3 regions of the Oribacterium sp. Sow4_G1_1 genome follow, and region 2 is predicted to be linked to each of the others. Evidence: predicted binding sites of a transcription regulator. Region 2 holds the regulator's gene; each other region holds the start of a gene.
What was found. Region 2 encodes HrcA, which represses chaperone genes, less so after heat shock. Its sites were predicted from a motif close to TGTTAGCACTCNNNNNNNNNGAGTGCTAACA; they were not measured.
Positions count from the first base shown of each region.

Region 1 (5,019 bases), on a different contig from region 2:
ATAGTATTCTGGGAAATTCGATATACGCATATAAGCGTACTATCTAATCATCTTCATTTTCAGAAATAGTAGATATGGATTTTGAACCGTATAAAAGAATTTCCTTTGGCACATATCCAATAATCCTTCTTTTTCAAATTGCTGGATACTTGAGGGCGGAGTCCTCTTAGGAAAAAAGGATTTACATATCCACTATTTTCAAAAGCAACTATGATTGGATAGTTTGCAGTCATCCGCGACTATTTCGAGCAAAAAACATATCCAGTAATTTCGAAATCACGCAAAATTAGATAAGAGCAGAGTAAAGTCCAACCAGGCGAAGATCTTTAGGAGCCGAGGGAACACTGCGGAACCGGAATACCGTAAAGTTCAACCAGGCGAAGATCTTTATCGAGCCGACTGAATACGCAAAGGCTAATATAAAAATTGTGTCTATAGCTCAGATTTCGTAATCACGATTCCAGAAATATCTGTTTACACGCGGCCTTTCCTGCGGAGCGCGAGATAGAAGGCGATGCAGATGAGGGCGCTGAGAAGGGAGCCGGCAGGGGCGGCGAGGCCCATCGCGTAGAGGGTGTCCGGGAACAGCTTCGTGGCGAGCCATGCGCCCGGGATGCGGACGAGGATCACCGAGCAGAGGTTATGGATGAAGCTGAGGATCGACAGGCCGGAGGCACTGAAGAAGCCGGAGAATGGGAAGTGAATGCCGGCGACCACGCAGTCGAGCACGTAGGTGCACATATACTGCACCGCGAGTGCCTGCACGACCGGATCCTTCGTGAACAGCGTGAAGAACGGCACGGAGATGAACTGGAACAGGATCGCGAAGAGGAGCCCGATGCCACTGGCGAGGCCGACGCCGTACCGGAGTGTCTGGCGCGCCCTCGCTGGATCGCCGGCACCGATCGACTGCGCCGCGATCGTCGACACGGTCGACAGCATGCTGGACGGCACCAGGAAGAGGAAGCTGATCGTCTTCTCGACGATCCCAACTGCCGCCGAGATGTCGACACCACGCCGGTTCGCGATCACGGTGATGATCAGAAACGAAATCTGGATGAAGCCGTCCTGGCAGGCGATCGGGAGGCCAATGCTGAGAATCTGGTGCAGCATCGCCGGGTCCCACCAGGCGCTGCGATCCGCGCAGGCGTGTTCGTTTGAAGACGTCGCTGCGCCTTCGGATGCATGGATCTGCGTTTCCACCCTGTTTTCTATGGCTGCTTCCACAGAAGTATTCCGGACGTCGGCGGTACCATGCTGCCGGCTGCCCGCGGTTGTCTTCCGGATGCCGACGAGCGCAAACGCCACCGACGCGGCCTGCGCCACGACCGTCGCGAGCGCTGCACCCGCTGCGCCCAGCTGCATTGGCCCCATGAAGAGGAGGTCGAGCAGGATGTTGAGGGCACAGGCCACGGCGATGAAGAGCATCGGACTGCGGCTGTCACCCATGCCGCGGAAAATCGAGCTCAGGATGTTGTACGCGACGATAAAGGGGATGCCGGCGAAGCAGATGCGGAGGTACGCGAGGGCCCCCGGGACGGCTTCGGGCGGTGTCGACAGCAGCTGGACGATCGGCTGTGTGAGTCCGAGCAGGGCACAGGTGGCCAGCACGGCGATCATCGCGAAGAGGGTGATCGTGTTCCCGATGGCGCGTCGGATGCCGTCTTCGTCCTCTGCACCGACGAAACGCCCGATCGTAACGGTGGTGCCCATGGCGAGGCCGACGATCATGACGGTCACCATGTGCATAACCTGTGAACCGATCGAAACCGCCGAGATGACATCAGCGCCATTGAAGCGGCCCGCGATGAGCAGATCCGCGAGCCCGTAGAGCGTCTGCAGGAAGTAGCTGAGAAGGTATGGGAGTGAAAACAGAAGCATATTATGGAAGAGATCGCCCTTCGCGAGATTATGTTGAGCCATGGTAAGTCCTCGATATAGGTAGTGTATGAATGCCTGCGTTTAATTCATTATTGTAGCGAATCGCAGAGGATTTGGAAACTAGTACACGTTTATGGCTGATATAAGCTGGAAAATTTCATTAGAATTCAGGCGGTGGGTCCCCGGAGGGGCGGCAACGGAGGCCATACATAGAGACCGTGTGAAATCAAGCCGGGTCCCCTTAGCGGCACTTGGTACTTTTTCCTTAGCACCCTCTGCAACGCTGAGTTTTCATAAAGAAAACTCAGTGATTGCAGAGGGCCTAGTGCCGCTTAGGGTCCCCGGCTTAGATTGAACCGGTCTCGGAGTACTGTGCCTCCGTTGCCGCCCCTCCGGGTCCCCTGCCTGAACTGTTACAAATTTCCGGGCCGCGCGCGTGTTTGTGAAGGAAATGTGAAATCTACAAATTGTTAGCACTCACCACTTGACGTTGCTAACAGACCGTTCTATAATACGTTTTGTTGTTAGAAAAGAAGGCTGGACGCAGAGCGATCGGATGATCGATGGCTGGAAGATCGGGAGATCAGGCGCTTGTGCTGGGAAAACAGCATGATTGCAGGATGAAGTGATCGGTCGACAGCGCATGCGTGCCGGGCTTCATATAAACAGCATCGCCGGGAGGCGAAAAGCCGAAGGGCTGAAAGCAGATATTAAGGAGGTCAATCAAATGAAACTGGTTCCATTATTTGACAGAGTCGTACTTGAGAAGGAGAAGATGGAGGAGACCACTGCAAGCGGTATCGTTCTTCCAGGTCAGAATGATAAGGAGAAGCCGGGTCAGGCACTCGTTGTAGCGGTCGGTCCTGGTGGAGTGGTCGATGGTAAGGACATCACCATGCAGGTGAAGGTCGGCGATCACGTTCTTTTCTCGAAGTATGCGGGATCTGAGGTCGAGGTTGACGGACATAAGTATACAGTCGTAAAGCAGAACGATATTTTGGCAGTCATCGAGAAGTAACATCCGACGGGATGTCGCGTCGGGTCCACGCAGAAGTGGGCAGGACGTCAGACCGACATGAGGATGTAGAGAAGGAAGCATTGGACGAAGAACAGAGGATGCTTCGTAAATCAGGAGGATAAAGCTATGGCTAAGGAAATTAAGTATGGTGTCGAGGCCAGAAAGGCTCTCGAAGCTGGTGTGGATGCAGTTGCAAATACAGTAAAGGTAACCCTCGGACCGAAGGGCAGAAACGTAGTACTCGATAAGAGCTACGGTGCTCCGCTGATCACCAACGATGGTGTGTCCATCGCGAAGGACATCGAGCTGAAGGATCCGTATGAGAACATGGGCGCACAGCTCGTTCGTGAGGTTGCTTCGAAGACCAATGATGTCGCCGGTGATGGTACCACCACAGCGACCGTGCTTGCACAGGCGATCGTGAAGGAAGGTATGAAGAACCTTGAGGCGGGTGCAAACCCGATCATCCTTCGTAAGGGTATCCAGAAGGCCGTGGCAGCAGCTGTGGAGTCCATCAAGGCACAGTCTTCCAAGGTAAAGGGCAAGGATCAGATCGCAAAGGTTGCCGGCATCTCAGCTGGTGACGAGCAGGTCGGCCAGATGGTTGCCGATGCGATGGAGAAGGTTTCCAAGGATGGTGTCATCACCGTCGAGGAGTCCAAGACCATGCAGACCGAGCTGGACGTCGTCGAAGGTATGGAGTTCGACAGAGGCTACATTAGCGCTTACATGTGCTCCGATATGGATAAGATGGAGGCAAATCTCGATGATCCGTACATCCTGATCACCGATAAGAAGATCTCCAACATCCAGGATATCCTTCCGCTCCTCGAGCAGATCGTAAAGATGGGCGCAAAGCTCCTCATCATCGCAGAGGATGTCGAGGGTGAGGCACTCACAACCCTCATCGTCAACAAGCTGAGAGGTACCTTCAACGTCGTTGCGGTCAAGGCTCCGGGCTATGGTGACAGACGTAAGGAGATGCTTCAGGATATCGCGATCCTGACCGGCGGTCAGGTGATCTCCGCAGACCTCGGCCTCGAGCTCAAGGATGCAACCATCGAGCAGCTCGGCCGCGCAAAGAGCGTAAAGGTATCGAAGGAGAAGACCACCATCGTCGATGGTGAGGGCGAGAAGGCGGATATCGACAGCCGTGTCGCTGAGATCAAGAAGCAGATCGAGACCACAACTTCTGATTTCGACCGCGAGAAGCTCCAGGAGAGACTGGCAAAGCTCGCTGGTGGTGTCGCTGTCATCAAGGTCGGTGCAGCTACTGAGACCGAGATGAAGGAAGCAAAGCTTCGTATGGAGGATGCGCTGAACGCAACCCGTGCCGCAGTGGAAGAGGGCGTCATCGCAGGTGGCGGATCCGCTTACATTCACGCACAGGAGGCTGTGAAGAAGGTTGTTGAGTCACTCGAGGGTGATGAGAAGACCGGTGCAAGAATCGTTTACAAGGCACTGGAGGCTCCGCTGTTCACCATCGCTTCGAACGCAGGTCTCGAGGGCGCTGTTATCGTCAACAACGTACAGAACACAGAGGTCGGCCATGGCTTCGATGCACTCCACGAGGAGTATGTCGACATGCTCGAGGCCGGTATCCTGGATCCGGCGAAGGTAACCAGAACCGCTCTTCAGAACGCGGCTTCCGTCGCTTCTACACTGCTCACCACTGAGAGCGTAGTCGCAGATATCAAGGAGCCGGCACCTGCTATGCCAGCACAGCCACAGGGTGGAATGTACTAATTAAATAAAAAGCGTTATAATAAATCCGGGTCGCATCGCGGCCCGGATTTTTGAAACCAAGGAAAAAGGAGGATGACAGATGGATGATTATATCGAGCACATGACGAAGGGAAAGCAGCCGGCCTACTGGACGGTGCTGCTGGTGATCGCGGGCGCGCTGTCCGTACTGTCACTGCTGTTTGCGTTTTATAACGTGTTCGGCATCCTGCTCTTCATCGCGGTGAGCCTCGGCACCTACGTGGTCTGGCTCTTCTCGAAGGTGGAGTATGAGTATACCTATGTCGGCGGTGGCTTCACGATGGACCAGATCCTCAACAAGACGCGCCGTCGTCAGCTGGTTGATACGAATGCTTCCGAGCTGATCGTACTCGCTC
Region 1 covers NZ_JBQKLS010000008.1:26,077-31,095, reverse strand. The annotation lists gene ACTQ52_RS06640 (MATE family efflux transporter) at 475-1,923, opposite strand; gene ACTQ52_RS06635 (co-chaperone GroES) at 2,609-2,899, shown strand; gene groL (chaperonin GroEL) at 3,026-4,645, shown strand; gene ACTQ52_RS06625 (hypothetical protein) at 4,725-5,019, shown strand, end outside.
Region 1: a site for HrcA is predicted at 2,350-2,380, ahead of ACTQ52_RS06635 (co-chaperone GroES). Genes of this name have one in related genera too.

Region 2 (5,019 bases):
CGATCTCCTCGCGGATGCACGAAACAGGCGCTGAGATTCGTCCCGATACAGCTGCCGGAGCAAGACGAAACAGGGGGTGTTTTCATCCGTTTATTTCGGTCTTGAAGAGGACGCGGGAAGCGAAAAAACAGTAAAATAAAGACTTGAAAAAAGTGAAAAATCACACGCAAATGCGTGATTTTTCACTTTTTTAATTCTTACGATCTTATAAACTTTTTATAATCACACACTCGACTCTCCGATGAAATAATGCGCAGTCATACGCGTATAAGCGTATGACTGATAGATGAGGGGCTTGACAATTTTTTGGATTTGTCCGTATACTTTCGTGCGTTGAGCTCGCTCCGATCCGGAGCTCTTCGTTCATGCCGGTTCATGTGAGAAAAAACGGAAAGAGAAGTTAGAGACACCGGCGCACACACAGGAGGTTATTTTGAGTTTAAATCTACAAAAGCAGAGAGGTATGATCGGGAAGATGACGATGCTCATCGTACTGATGATTCTTACGATGGCGATGTCCATGCGTACGTATGCAGATGAGAGCGCAAGCTCCGGCGTTTATGCATCTCAGAGCCTGGGCAATGTACTTTTCTTCAATACCAGCACCAACCCACACTTCACCACCGTACAGGAAACGTATGCTGCACAGGCAGTAGAAGAAGCGAAGCAGAAGCAGCAGGCGACACCGTTGTCGGGACAGACGGTGTCGATCGATGGCCGGCAGGCGACGCCGCTGGGGCGCTTCAAGCTGACAGGCTACTGCCCGTGCGCCAGATGCTCCGAGGGCTATGGTACACGTACCGCGACCGGCGCACGTGCGACCGCCGGCAGGACGGTTGCAGTCGACCCACGCGTGATTCCGTATGGCACGCATCTTCTGATCAACGGCCATGAGTACGTCGCAGAGGACTGTGGCGGTGGAGTGCGTGGGGCACACATCGATGTGTTTTATAACACCCATGCGGAGGCGCGAAACATACTTGCGTATGCCGACGTATACGTCCTTCCGTAAGCGCCCTCGATTCGACGGAATTTAAAAAACAGAATATCGTGAAGAAGGGGAGCTGGCCATAGCGGTCGGCTCCCTTTCTTCACGATTTTTTCACAAATTCATCGAGGCTAATCCTTGACATCATTCCAAAATCGAGTAATATAGCAAATAGATGTTAGCACTCCGATATTTCGAGTGCTAACAGACGAAGAGGAGGTGGCAGAGATGGAGCTGGATCAGCGTAAGGTGGTCATCCTTACAACGATTATTAAAAACTATCTGGAGACCGGTGAACCGGTCGGCTCGCGTACGATCAGCAAGTATTCCGGACTCAGCCTTAGTTCTGCTACGATCCGTAACGAGATGAGCGACCTCGAGGAAATGGGCTACATCATGCAGCCGCATACCTCCGCCGGTCGTATCCCGAGTGATAAGGGATACCGCTTCTATGTCGATCAGCTGATGGAGCATCATCAGCATGAAATCGATGATGTGAAAACGGAGATGTTCGAGAAGGTCGATAAGCTGGAGACGACCCTGAAGCAGCTCGTAAAGAATCTGGCACAGGATACTAACTACGCTGCGGTGGTCACCGAGCCGTCGATTCATACGAATAAGATCAAGTTCATCCAGACGTCGATCGTGGATGCGAGAAGAGTGCTTCTCGTCATCATGATGCAGGGCAACATCGTTCGAACCGCAACGGTGATGCTGAGCGGACAGGATGAGCTGGACTTTAACCGTATGCTGAGTATCAACATGCTCCTGAACGACACACTGGATGGCCTGAGTGGTGAAGAAATCACCGAGGGGCGGATCGGACAGATCCTCGCCCGGACACAGCATAAGGATGCAGTGGGTGCGATCCTTCAGGCAATCATCAACATACTGGATATCCGATCCGGGGATGCACGCATCTATACGTCCGGTGCTACGAATATTTTCAAGTATCCGGAGCTCACGGAGTCGGACAATGCTTCCCGCCTTATCAATGCCTTCGAATCGAAGGATGAGCTCGCCGAGTTGGTCCATGAAGTGCAGGGAAACGAGCCGGAAAAGAAAAATCAGATTCAGGTATACATCGGCAGTGAATCGCCGATGGAAAACATGGCGGACTGCTCCGTGGTCACCGCAAATTACGAGCTCGGTAACGGGCTTCGAGGAACGATCGGTGTCATCGGACCGAAACGCATGGATTACGAAAAAGTGCTGGAGGTTCTCTCGAAGATTCAGGGAGAGATGGATCAGGCATTTCGGTCATAGAGATGTACAGAGAATGAACGGAACATCCGGACAGGATGTGATAGGAGGTTATCTTGATAGACGAAGAGTTAAAGAAGTCTTCTGAGGAGCAGGGCACCGAGGAGACCAATGCAGGAAAGACGGCGGAGCAGGAAGCTCCGGCAGCAGATGCTGTGAAGGATACAGAAACGAAGGAAAGCAATGCAAAGGATGCCGGAGAGGCAGAGAGCGCTGAGCAGAGTGCGACACCGGAAGCTTCGGATGCAGAAACTGAAAAGCTGAAAAAGAAGTATGAGGACGCGCTGGCAGAGCAGAAGGATAAGTACATCCGCCTCTATGCCGAGTTTGATAATTACCGTAAGCGGACCGAGAAGGAGAAGTCACAGAACTTCGATTTCGGTGCACGAGAGGTCATCGAGAAGCTGCTTCCGGTGGTCGATAATTTCGAGCGTGCGCTCGGTACCGTCGATCCGGAGGATGAGGACGACGCCTTTACGAAGGGCGTACGCGGCATCTATAAGCAGCTTGAGAAGATGTTTGAGGACCTCGATGTAAAGGCCATTCCGGCGGAGGGCGAGAAGTTCGATCCGAACCTGCACAACGCCGTGATGACGGATACTGAGAGTGATGCCGAAGAGGATACGATCACCCAGGACCTGATGAAGGGCTATACCTACAAGGGCCAGGTGGTTCGTCACTCGATGGTCAAGGTTAAAAAATAAAGTATGTTCATTCCGCCGGGAAACCGGCGTTTGAAGCACCTTCACCAGAGCGCGGAAGCAATCCGGTGATGGCAAGTAGATAGATTACAAGTTTTTATAATTTCGTTTTAGATAAAGGAGATATTGTTATGGGAAAGATTATTGGTATTGACTTAGGTACGACAAACAGCTGTGTAGCTGTTATGGAAGGTGGTAAGCCGACCGTCATCGCAAACGCAGAGGGTATGAGAACAACCCCGTCTGTCGTTGCTTTTACAAAGAATGGTGAGCGACTCGTCGGTGAGCCTGCAAAGCGTCAGGCCGTCACCAACGCAGATCGTACCATCTCTTCCATCAAGAGACATATGGGTTCAGACTATAAGGTAAGCATCGACGGTAAGGACTATACCCCGCAGGAGATTTCTGCGATGATCCTCCAGAAGCTGAAGGCAGATGCAGAGGCATACCTCGGTGAGAAGGTAAGCGAGGCAGTCATCACGGTTCCGGCATACTTCAATGATGCACAGCGTCAGGCAACCAAGGATGCCGGTAAGATCGCCGGCCTCGATGTAAAGCGTATCATCAACGAGCCGACCGCAGCTGCACTTGCATACGGCCTCGATGAGGGCGACGAGCAGAAGGTTATGGTATATGACCTCGGTGGTGGTACCTTCGATGTATCGATCATCGATATCGGTGACGGTGTCATCGAGGTTCTTTCAACCAACGGTGATACCCGCCTCGGTGGTGATGACTACGATGCACGTATCCAGAACTGGATGATCGAGGAGTTCAAGAAGGCAGAGGGCGTCGACCTCAGCCAGGATAAGATGGCCGTTCAGAGACTGAAGGAAGCCGCTGAGAAGGCAAAGAAGGAGCTTTCTGCTTCGACCACCACGGAGATCAACCTTCCGTTCATCACGGCAACCGCAGAGGGCCCGAAGCACCTCGATATGACGCTTACGAGAGCGAAGTTTGAGGAGCTGACCGCAGACCTCACTGAGAGAACCGCTGTTCCGGTACAGAATGCACTTCGTGATGCAGGTATGACGGCCGCAGAGCTTTCAAAGGTTCTTCTCGTCGGTGGTTCGACGCGTATGCCGGTTGCACAGGAGAAGGTAAAGCAGCTGACCGGTAAGGAGCCGAGCAAGACCCTGAACCCGGATGAGTGCGTAGCTATCGGTGCGGCGATCCAGGGTGGTAAGCTCGCCGGTGATGCCGGTGCCGGTGATGTTCTTCTTCTCGATGTAACACCGCTGACACTTTCCATCGAGACCCTCGGTGGTGTGGCAACACCGCTCATCAAGAGAAATACAACCATTCCTACCCATGCTTCTCAGGTATTCTCTACCGCAGAGGATAACCAGACCGCTGTAGACATTCATGTCGTACAGGGTGAGCGTGAGTTCGCAAGAGATAACAAGACCCTCGGCCAGTTCCGTCTGGATGGTATTCTCCCGGCACGTCGTGGCGTTCCGAAGATCGAGGTATGCTTCGATATCGATGCGAACGGTATCGTAAATGTATCCGCGAAGGATCAGGGTACCGGTAAGGAGCAGCACATCACCATCACCTCCGGTTCGAATATGAGCCAGGATGATATCGATAAGGCCGTAAAGGAAGCTGCTCAGTATGAGGCAGCCGACAAGGAGAAGAAGGAAGCCATCGAGACCAGAAATGGTGCAGATTCCATCGTCTTCCAGACCAAGAAGGCACTGGAAGAGGTTGGTGATAAGGTTTCTGCTTCCGATAAGTCTCAGGTTGAGGCGGATCTGAAGGCACTCGAGGATGTCCTCGCAGCAAATCCGCTCGAGTCCATCACGAAGGACGGCGCAGAGAAGATCAAGGCTGCACAGGAGACCCTGATGAAGTCTTCGCAGTCCCTGTTCTCAAAGGTGTATGAGCAGTCACAGGCTGCCGGTGCAGCAGGTCAGGCTGGCCCTCAGGGCGCAGCAGATCAGGGTGCAGCAAACAGCAACCCGGATGACAACGTAGTGGATGGCGATTTCAAGGAAGTTTAATTCCTGAAAGACATACGGAAAGCCTCCGGCGCATGCGCCGGAGGCATACGTTCGTCTTGTGAGA
Region 2 covers NZ_JBQKLS010000015.1:1,284-6,302, reverse strand. The annotation lists gene ACTQ52_RS09665 (3D domain-containing protein) at 434-1,012, shown strand; gene hrcA (heat-inducible transcriptional repressor HrcA) at 1,217-2,254, shown strand; gene grpE (nucleotide exchange factor GrpE) at 2,308-2,955, shown strand; gene dnaK (molecular chaperone DnaK) at 3,084-4,955, shown strand.

Region 3 (5,019 bases), on a different contig from region 2:
CTCTTTGAATTATCTGTGGATCTCTGCGTCGAGCCGATCACCCTTCAGATCGAGGGTGATGGTGTCGCCTTCCTGCACCTTATCCTCGAGGATGATGCGGGCGACGAGGGTTTCGACGTTCTTCTGTATGAAACGACGAAGCGGACGTGCACCGAACTGCGGATCATAGCCGTGCTCGGTGACATAGTCACGCGCCGCGTCGGTGAGCTCGATCTTCAGCTGACGATCTGCGAGACGGCGGTTGATGTCGGCCACCATGAGCTCTGTGATGTGCGCGATGTTGTCCTTCGTCAGCGGCTTGAACATGATAATCTCATCGAGACGGTTCAGGAACTCCGGACGGAAGGAGCGGAAGAGCTCGTCGTGTACCTGCTTCCGTGCGTCTTCAGTGATCTCACCGTTTGCGTCGATACCGTCCAGCAGATACTGTGCGCCGAGGTTCGAGGTCAGGATGATGATGGTGTTCTTGAAGTCCACGGTCTTGCCCTGGCTGTCGGTGATCCGACCGTCATCGAGGATCTGCAGGAGGATGTTGAAGACATCCGGATGCGCCTTCTCGATTTCGTCGAAGAGCACGACAGAGTATGGCTTTCTGCGGACAGCCTCGGTCAGCTGACCACCCTCCTCATAGCCGACGTAGCCAGGTGCCGCACCGATCAGTCTCGATACGGAGTACTTCTCCATATACTCGGACATATCGATACGTACCATGGCGTTTTCGTCATCGAAGAGGTTCTGTGCAAGGGACTTCGCCAGCTCCGTCTTACCGACACCGGTCGGACCCATGAAGAGGAACGAACCGATCGGCCGTGTCGGATCCTTGATACCGGCCTTCGAACGCTGGATGGCTTCGACGACCTTCTCTACCGCCTCGTCCTGGCCGATCAGGCGCTTGTGGATCTCATCCCCGAGATGCAGCACCTTCGAACGCTCGGACTCGTTCAGCTTCGATACCGGGATACCGGTCCAGCGGCTGACGATCTTTCCGATCTCATCCTCGGTCACGGTCTCCTGCAGAAGTGCACGATCCTCCCCATGGACGCTGTTCTCCGCGTCCGCCAGCTTCTTTTCGAGGGCTGGAAGGTCAGCATACTGGATCTGGGAGGCCTTTGCATAGTCGCCCGTCTGCATTGCCCGCTCCATATCCTTCTTCAGCTGATCCCGCTGCTCGCGGAGTGCCTGCAGGTCGCCGGCTGACTTCTTCTCGTTGTCCCACTGTGCCTGCTTCGTGTCGAACTGTGACTGCAGCTCGGCGAGCTCCTTCTCGATGTCGGCGAGACGCTGCTTCGAGAGAGTATCGTCCTCCTTCTTCAGCGAGATCTGCTCCATCTTGAGCTGTGTGATCTTACTCTGCAGGGCAGCCATGTCCTCCGGCATCGACTCCATCTGGGTCTTGACCATCGCGCAGGCCTCATCCACGAGGTCAATGGCCTTATCCGGCAGGAAACGGTCGGAGATGTAACGGTCACTGAGTGTCGCCGCGGCGACGAGTGCGTTGTCGCTGATCGTCACACCGTGGTACTTCTCGTAGCTTTCCTTGATACCACGCAGGATATAGATGGTATCCTCGACCGACGGCTCATCGATCGTGACCGGCTGGAAACGACGCTCGAGCGCCGCATCCTTCTCGATGTACTTATGATACTCATTCAGCGTCGTCGCACCGATACAGTGGAGCTCACCGCGCGCCAGCATCGGCTTCAGGATATTACCTGCATCGAGCGAGCCCTCCTGGTTGCCGGCACCGACGATGGTGTGCAGCTCATCGATGAACATGAGGATCTGACCCTCGGACTTACGGACCTCATCGAGGACGGCCTTCAATCTTTCCTCGAACTCACCACGGTACTTCGCACCGGCGACGAGGGAACCCATGTTGAGGGCGAAGATCTTCTTATCCTTCAGGCTCTCCGGTACCTCGCCCTTCGCGATCCGCTGTGCGAGGCCCTCGACGACGGCGGTCTTACCGACACCCGGCTCACCGATCAGCACCGGGTTGTTCTTGCTCTTACGGCTGAGGATACGGATGATATTCCGGATCTCATCATCACGCCCGATGATCGGATCATCCTTCTGATCCTTCGCACGCTGCACCATCTCGTAGCCGTACTTGTTTAAGGTATCATAGCTGTCCTCCGGATTATCGGACATGACACGCTGATTACCTCTCACCTCGGCGAGTGCCTTCAGGAAACCATCCTTCGTGATGCCATACTGCTGGAACAGCTTCTTCAGCGTCGGATCTGCTTCCTTCATGAGGCTGAGGAAAATGTGCTCCACGGAAACATACTCATCGCCCATGGACTTCGCATGCTCCTCCGCCTTCGTGAGCGCCAGGTTCGCCCCCTGCGAGAAGTACATCTGACCGGCACCCGATACCTTCGGGAGACGACTGATCTCCTCTGTGATGGACGACTTAAACTGCTCCATCGGCACACCCATCTTCTTCAGAAGCTGTGCGATCAGACTGTCATCGATGGTGATCAGCGAGTAGAGAAGATGAACCTGCTCCACATACTGATTTCCATATTCACTGATGATATTTTGACAGTTATTGATCGCTTCGATCGATTTCTGTGTAAATTTATTAATATTCATAAGACTGAACCTCCTTATTTCCTTCGGATAAAAATATTATAGCGCGGTTGTTAGCACTTTCAAGCATCGAGTGCTAATTAAATTATAAATTTTCTATAACGAAAACAGTTCAGTCAAAGGCCCCGGAGGAGCGCCAGCAAAAGCCATACTGTGCTTCTGCTGGCGCCCCTCCGGGGCCTTTTGTTGATATGAAAGTATTACTTCATGCGTTCGCCGAGTTCAGCGGCGATGGTGGCTTCGCAGGCTTCTGCGGCGGCCTGATTCTCCGCGCTGATGGAGATATAGATCTTCAGCTTCGGCTCGGTGCCGGACGGGCGTACCACGACGGAGCAGTGGTCGCTCAGCAGGTACTTGAGAACATCCGACTTCGGAAGTCCGTCGAGACCCGGCAGGTAATCGAGGACCTTCTCCACCTTCTTTCCGGCGAAGGCGTTCGGCACATCCGTACGGAAGTTCTGCATGATCTTCTGCATCTTCTCGAAACCGGCGGATCCCTCGAAGGTGAAGCTGTGGAGGGTGTTCAGGCAGTAGCCGTACTCCGCATAGAGCGCCTGCAGGCGGTCGAGGAGGCTGATGCCCTGCGTCTTATAGAAGCAGAACATCTCGCAGATCATGAGGGCACCATCGACGGCATCCTTATCACGAACATAGCTGCCAGTGAGGTAGCCGTAGCTCTCCTCGAAGCCGAAGACATAACGCTCCGGATGGCCCTCCTTCTCGAGCCGACCGATCTGCTCTCCGATGAACTTGAAGCCGGTCAGGACATTGATGGTTTCGACGCCGTAGTGCGCGGCGATGCGCTCGCCGAGGTCCATGGTCACGATGGTCTTCACCATCACCGGATCCTTCGGCAGCGTTCCGTGCTTCGTTCGCTGCGCGAGGATGTAGTCCAGCAGCAGGATGCCGGTCTCGTTGCCGCTCAGAAGCTGATAGCTTCCGTCGGCTCTTCGTACGGCGATGCCGACACGATCGCAGTCCGGGTCGGTTGCAAGCAGGAGGTCTGCCTGTACGCGCTTCGCATAGTCCATGCCGAGGGCCATCGCTTCCTTGATCTCCGGGTTCGGATACGGGCAGGTCGGGAAGTGACCGTCTGGCATCTCCTGTTCCTTCACGAGCGTAATGTTCGTGTAGCCGCACTCCCGGAGGGTCCTGGTCACCGGCGCGCGACCGGTGCCGTTCAGCGGCGAGTAAACGATTGCTACGTTTCGGTCAATGCTGTCATCCGGACCAAGTACGGACTGCTTCTTTACATTTTCCACGAAGTCGGTGTAGACGGCTTCCCCGATCCAGAAGATATGTCCAGTCGCAGGCGCATCCATGTCCACCGCAGCTGTCGCGCTGTGTGATGACGCAGCTTCCTTTTCTGTCGATGTCGCGTCGGCCGTAGCGGTCTCCAGCATGACCGGGGTGGTGACGCTGTGCGCGACGGAGACATTGGCCTCCGCCGTGTCGCGGATGCCGGCGATCTCGAACTCGGTCATGCGGATGTCGGCAAAGAGGTCGAGTGCCTCGATTTCTGCGAGGATCTCGGCGGCTGCCTCGGTCGTGATCTGACAGCCATCGGCGCCATAGACCTTATAGCCGTTGTACTTCGAGGGGTTGTGGGACGCGGTCAGCATGATACCGGCAGCGCAGTGAAGCGCACGGGTCGCGAAGCTGAGGCACGGGGTCGGCATGATGTCCTCATACATGTAGACGTCGATGCCGTTCGCTGCGAAGACGCGGGCCGCTGTTTCAGCGAAAAGATCCGACTTGATACGGCTGTCGCGGGAAACTGCGATGCGGCGGTCGGCGGCTGCGAAGCGCTTCCGCACATAGTTTGCGAGGCCCTGGGAGGCCTTCGCTACCGTGTACACATTCATGCGGTTCGTGCCGGCGCCGATCACGCCGCGGAGACCGCCCGTACCAAAGGCGAGGTCACGGTAGAACGCGTCCTGAATCTTCTCTTCCTCTCCACGGATCGCTGCGAGCTCCTGCTCGACATCGGCATCCAGTCCCTTCGCAAGCGCGCACCAGCGCGTATATTCCTTCCTGTAATCCATCGTTACTCCTTTTCTGCCGGCATATCGAACTTCGTCTTGTCGGCGACGGCGATGTCCTCGCCGAGCTGCATCTCCATGAGGGTCAGCGGGGTCTCCGGGTCTGCGCGCATCGTGTGCTTCGCGCCGCACGGAATCGAGATCACGTCGCCGGCGCATACGCTGCGGGCCTCGCCATCGACGATGGCGGTGCCACGGCCGTCCAGGACGGTCCAGATTTCGTTGCGGGCGTGATGTGCGTGATAGCTCATGTGGGCACCCGGGCGCATCTCGATTTTCACGGTCATCGAGCCCTGGGAGACGTCGAGGATGCGGAAGTCGCCCCAGGATTTGCGGGCGAACATGATCTGGTCCGGGAGCTGGTCCACGTATGGCTTGATGC
Region 3 covers NZ_JBQKLS010000003.1:16,082-21,100, forward strand. The annotation lists gene clpB (ATP-dependent chaperone ClpB) at 10-2,598, opposite strand; gene ACTQ52_RS02775 (phospho-sugar mutase) at 2,796-4,640, opposite strand; gene ACTQ52_RS02780 (sugar phosphate nucleotidyltransferase) at 4,643-5,019, opposite strand, start outside.
Region 3: a site for HrcA is predicted at 2,647-2,677, ahead of clpB (ATP-dependent chaperone ClpB). Genes of this name have one in related genera too.